Mangrovibacterium diazotrophicum: one gene and its partner. The protein of the gene in region 1 interacts with the protein of each later gene in a pairwise test. Links are inferred from orthologs where the notes say so. Each region holds a gene or a part of one and is shown on either strand. Other genes may lie near its edges.

Evidence for each region.
Region 2: the proteins of rho (region 1) and nusG interact in binary tests that used the Escherichia coli proteins (3 or more experiments, as listed by UniProt). The link is inferred for Mangrovibacterium diazotrophicum from one-to-one orthologs.

What each region holds. Positions count from the first base shown.
Region 1 is NZ_RAPN01000002.1:241,368-244,302, forward strand. It holds rho (transcription termination factor Rho), read right to left. Parts: upstream 2,393-2,935; coding sequence 608-2,392; downstream 1-607. Other genes in the region: BC643_RS17150 (aminopeptidase P family protein), read left to right, coding at 1-556; BC643_RS17160 (sigma-70 family RNA polymerase sigma factor), read left to right, coding at 2,788-2,935. UniProt on the Escherichia coli protein: Facilitates transcription termination by a mechanism that involves Rho binding to the nascent RNA, activation of Rho's RNA-dependent ATPase activity, and release of the mRNA from the DNA template.
Region 2 is NZ_RAPN01000003.1:306,223-309,201, forward strand. It holds nusG (transcription termination/antitermination protein NusG), read left to right. Parts: upstream 1-1,205; coding sequence 1,206-1,754; downstream 1,755-2,979. Other genes in the region: tuf (elongation factor Tu), read left to right, coding at 1-850; secE (preprotein translocase subunit SecE), read left to right, coding at 996-1,187; rplK (50S ribosomal protein L11), read left to right, coding at 1,776-2,219; rplA (50S ribosomal protein L1), read left to right, coding at 2,234-2,926; rplJ (50S ribosomal protein L10), read left to right, coding at 2,942-2,979. UniProt on the Escherichia coli protein: Part of the processive rRNA transcription and antitermination complex (rrnTAC). The complex forms an RNA-chaperone ring around the RNA exit tunnel of RNA polymerase (RNAP).

The DNA of each region.
Region 1 (2,935 bases):
TACCCGGACGATTGCACTTGGTAAAGTGGGTACGTTAGCCAAAGAAGATTACACTTTGGTTTTAAAAGGTACAATTGGATTGGCCGAGGTCAAATTTCCGGCAAACACACCGGGGGCCAACATCGATTTGGCAGCACGCCAAGCACTGTGGCAAACAGGACGAAATTACGGGCATGGCACCGGCCACGGAATTGGCTTCTTCCTCAATGTTCACGAAGGACCGATGAGCATCCGCCAGGAATACAACAACCGCGTAATCGAACCGGGAATGGTTATTTCGGATGAGCCTGCTTTTTATCGTGAAGGTCAATACGGAATACGAACTGAAAATGTAATTGCTTGCCGCGAATGGATCACCACAGACTACGGCCGTTTCCTTCAGTTTGAAACTTTGACCCTTTGCCCAATCGACACCCGCTTGATTGAACGAAAACTTTTATCGGAATCAGAAATCAACTGGTTAAACGACTACCACCATCGCTGCTACGATGAACTCTCTCCGTTTGTGAATGACGAAGAAAAAGAATTTTTGAAGCAGACAACAGCTGCTATCTAAATAGAAAAAGCCGGTCGATGACCGGCTTTTTTATGCTTGCTATTTTCAATTTTATTCATTCATCGAAATCAGGAACTCTTCAACCGAAGCACTTCTCATGATACGGGTTTTGATGAATTCCATTGCCTCCAGCGAGTTCATGTCGGCCAGGTAGTTACGCAAAATCCAAATCTTGTCCATAATTGGTTTCGGCAGCAACATATCTTCGCGACGTGTGCTTGAAGATACAATATCCACAGCAGGGAAAATACGCTTGTTGGAAAGCTTGCGATCCAACTGAAGTTCCATGTTACCTGTTCCCTTGAATTCTTCGAAGATTACATCGTCCATTTTTGATCCGGTTTCGGTCAAAGCTGTTGACAATATCGTCAATGAACCACCTTCTTCAATGTTACGGGCAGCACCAAAGAAACGCTTCGGTTTGTGCAATGCATTGGCATCAACCCCACCCGACAGCACTTTACCTGAAGCCGGAGCTACGGTGTTGTAAGCACGTGCCAAACGTGTAATCGAGTCCAACAGGATTACAACATCGTGACCACATTCAACCAAACGTTTTGCTTTTTCCAGAACCATACCGGCAACACGTACGTGGCGTTCAGCCGGCTCGTCGAATGTTGATGAAATCACTTCAGCATTTACGCTGCGAGCCATATCTGTCACCTCTTCCGGACGTTCGTCGATCAACAATACAATCATGTAAACCTCAGGATGGTTGGCTGCAATCGCGTTGGCAATCTCTTTCAACAACATGGTTTTACCCGTTTTCGGTTGAGCTACAATCAAGCCACGTTGTCCCTTACCGATCGGCGAGAACAAATCAACAACACGAGTTGAAATATTGTCGTGACCATTTCCGGTGATGTTGAATTTCTCGGTCGGGAACAAAGGAGTCAAGTGATCGAATGGCACGCGATCGCGGATATAATCCGGCGTACGACCATTGATTGACAACACTTTAATCAACGGGAAATATTTTTCACCTTCTTTCGGAGGACGAATTGTTCCTTCGACAGTATCACCTGTTTTCAGTCCGAACAATTTGATCTGAGACTGCGAAACATAAATATCGTCCGGTGAATTCAAATAATTGTAATCGCTTGAACGCAAAAAGCCGTAACCATCAGGCATAATTTCCAGCACACCCGCATTGGTGATAATACCTTCAAACTCGTAAGGTTTTTCGTGTGAATGGCCATTACCACCTGATCCACCTTGTTTTGGCTTATTTTGTCCTTGTTGATTTTCCCACTTTTGATGTGGTTTATTTTTTGGACGTTGGTCCTGCTGCTTGTACTCTTTTTGTTGATCGCGAGAAAAATCTCTCTTTTGATCCTGGCCGCCTTGTGGATTTTGAGCTACCGGAGTTTCGCGTTCCTGAACCTTTTCTTCCTGCTTAAATTCAGGTTTTGAAATCGGTTCCTGTTTCTCTTCCTTAGCTACCGGAGCATCTTGTTGTTGATCCGCTTCTTCCCTATTTTGCTCTGCCTCACGCTGACGTTGTTTTTTTGCAAAATCAAATGCTGAGGCCGCTTTTATCACAACTGCTGTACGACGACGTTTTTTGGGTTGTTCGTCCGTATTATCATCCTGCTTTGAGTCGTCTTCAGACTTGTCGTCCTGTTTAACATTCTTTGCAGGATTCGGTTTTGCCTTTGCAATATTTTCTTTGGAAGATTCAGATTTCTTTTCTGATGCAAGAATAGCTTGAGTATCTAATATCTTGTAAATCAAATCCTGTTTCTTATAGGATTCTATTTTTTTGATTTTAAGCTCCTTCGCTATTTCCCGCAAATCAGGAAGCAACTTTCGGCTTAATTCAATAATATCGTACATATTTTGAAAATTATTTTAACATCCCAAAAACTTATCTGGAGAAGTGTGTGATAAAAGGATTAAGAATATGGATTTATAGATTCTTGCGAATTATTCTGCAATAATAACTAATAACTCGTTAAAACCAAAAAAATCGGATTTTTTTTAAATACCTTCAAATCCGCGCTCTCAGTACATTCAATACAAAATTAGAAACAATCAAAAAAAATAAAAGTTCGTTCATGTAGCGAAACAGACATTTCGCCCTTAAAAACATCTCATTCATAAAAATATGGGCAAGTTCTTCACGTTTAATTCTAGTAATGATTAATTTCGGCACTGAACAATACCTACTAGGAACTGGTTTAGATGATCGAACCGTACCCAAATTATAACTAACATAACTCGGTAACCACATGAGGCAGCTTAAGATAACGAAACAGGTAACGAATAGAGAAACCTTATCGCTGGATAAGTATCTCCACGAGATCGGTAAAGTAGAACTTCTTAGCGCTGAAAAAGAAGTTGAATTGGCCAAAAAAATCAGAAAAGGCGACCGTCGTG
Region 2 (2,979 bases), on another replicon or contig:
GCCTCAAACTCGCGAACACATCCTGTTGGCTCGTCAGGTAAACGTACCTCGTTTGGTTGTTTTCATGAACAAAGTTGACATGGTTGAAGACGAAGAATTGTTGGAATTGGTTGAAATGGAAGTTCGTGAATTGCTTTCTTTCTACAACTTCGACGGCGATAATACTCCTGTTATTCAAGGTTCAGCACTTGGTGCATTGAACGGTGAAGCACAATGGGAAGAAAAAGTAATGGAATTGATGGACGCTTGCGACACTTGGATTCCACTTCCTCCACGTGATATCGACAAACCATTCTTGATGCCTGTAGAAGACGTATTCTCGATCACTGGTCGTGGTACTGTAGCCACTGGTCGTATCGAAACTGGTTTGGTTCACACAGGTGATGAATTGCAATTGATCGGTTTGGGTGCTGAAGGTCGTAAGACTGTATGTACTGGTGTTGAGATGTTCCGTAAGATTTTGGATGATGGTCAAGCTGGTGACAACGTAGGTTTGTTGTTGCGCGGTGTTGACAAAAAAGAAATCAAACGTGGTATGATCTTGGCAAAACCAGGTTCAATCACTCCTCACACTAAATTCAAAGCTGAGGTTTACGTATTGAAAAAAGAAGAAGGTGGTCGTCACACTCCATTCCACAACAAATACCGTCCTCAATTCTACCTGCGTACATTGGACGTAACCGGTGAGATTTCTTTGGAAGAAGGACGTGAAATGGTAATGCCAGGTGATAACGTGTCTATCAACGTTACATTGATCTACCCAGTAGCATTGAACATCGGTCTTCGTTTCGCTATCCGCGAAGGTGGACGTACTGTAGGTGCGGGTCAGGTTACTGAAATCGTAGAATAATACTTCGGTATAAGATAAATTTGAAGAAGTCCCGAGTCTTTGGACTCGGGACTCTTTTCGGATGAAACTCGACGGGAGTTTTTTTGCTGTTTAAAAGTAAGTTCGATTCTTGCTCATCCACAACAACTAAATAAAGAAAGTTAGAATGAAACTTAAACTATATTTCGAAGAGGCTTATAACGAACTAGTACATAAAGTAAGTTGGCCTACTTGGAAAGAGTTGCAAAATAGTGCATTTATTGTAATGGTTGCTTCCTTTATCATAGCACTTGTTGTATTCGTAATGGATATCTCTTTCGAGAACGTTATGAATCTAGTGTACAGTTTATTTTATTAATACGATTGGAGAGTCAGAATGAGCGAAAACGTCAAAAAATGGTATGTTCTCAGAACCGTCGGAGGTAAAGAAAAGAAGGTTAAAGAATATATCGAAAGCGAAATAGCGAATGCTGGACTTCAAGAGTACATTTCGCAGGTACTTATTCCAACGGAAAAGGTTTATCAAATCCGTAACGGGAAAAAAATTAGTAAAGAACGAAATTTCTTTCCAGGTTACATTTTGATTGAAGCTGCCCTGGTAGGTGAGATCCCGCACATGTTGAAAAATATTACCAACGTGATCGGTTTCTTAGGTGACACCAAAGGGGGAGATCCTGTTCCCATGCGATTGTCAGAGGTGAACCGTATTTTAGGACGTGTTGACCAGATGGCCGAAGCTGATGCAGAGGTTAACATTCCGTATGTTGTTGGCGAAACTGTGAAAGTGACTGACGGTCCTTTTAACGGATTCAATGGAATCATTGAGGAGATCAACGAGGAGAAGAAGAAGTTGAAAGTGATGGTCAAAATTTTTGGACGAAAAACGCCTTTGGAACTTAGCTTCATGCAAGTCGAAAAGGAGTAGTAAATTTTATTATTAATTATTATGGCTAAAGAAGTTGCTGGATTAATCAAATTGCAAATAAAAGGGGGTGCGGCTAATCCTTCACCACCAGTTGGACCAGCATTGGGTAGCAAAGGTGTAAACATCATGCAGTTCTGCAAACAGTTTAACGGCCGTACTCAGGAGTTAGCTGGTAAAGTGCTCCCGGTTATTATTACTGTTTATGCAGACAAATCGTTTGATTTTGTAATTAAACAACCCCCGGTAGCCGTTCAATTGTTAGAAGTTGCAAAATTGAAATCTGGTTCAGCTGAACCTCACGCGAAAAAAGTAGCGAAGGTAAGCTGGGATCAGGTAAAACAAATTGCAGAAACTAAAATGTCAGATTTGAATTGTTTTACAATGGAATCTGCAATGAGAATGGTTGCTGGTACTGCCAGAAGTATGGGGATTACTGTTGAAGGTGAATTCCCAGCTAATAACTAATTAAATTATTAAAGATGGGCAGAATTACAAAAAATATGAAGCTTGCTCAGGAGAAACTTGAACAAGGCAAACTCTATACAATCGAGGAAGCTGCACAATTAGTAAAGGATATTACCTTTTCTAAATTTGATGCTTCTGTTGATATAGATGTTCGTCTTGGAGTTGACCCTCGCAAAGCTAATCAGATGGTTAGAGGCGTTGTTTCTTTACCCCACGGAACAGGGAAAGAAGTTCGCGTGCTAGCTTTAGTAACTCCGGACAAAGAAGCCGAAGCGAAAGAAGCTGGTGCAGACTACGTTGGTTTGGACGACATGATCGACAAAATCAAAGGTGGTTGGACTGATTTCGATGTTGTAATTACACAGCCACCAGTGATGGGTAAAATTGGCCCACTGGGACGTGTACTTGGTCCACGAGGCTTGATGCCAAACCCAAAGAGCGGTACCGTTACGATGGAAGTAGGCAAAGCTATCAAAGAAGTAAAGCAAGGTAAAATTGATTTTAAAGTTGATAAATTCGGTATCGTGCATACCTCAATTGGTAAAGTTTCTTTCGACCCGAAAAAGATCGAAGAAAACGCACGTGAATTTATGAACACTATCATCAAATTGAAGCCAACTGCTGCAAAAGGTACTTATGTAAAAAGTATTTACATCTCAAGTACTATGAGTCCGGGTATTCAAGTTGAACCAAAGTCAGTTGACTAGTAAAGAATTGTTGAAATGAAAAAATCAGAGAAATTAGATATCATCGATAATCT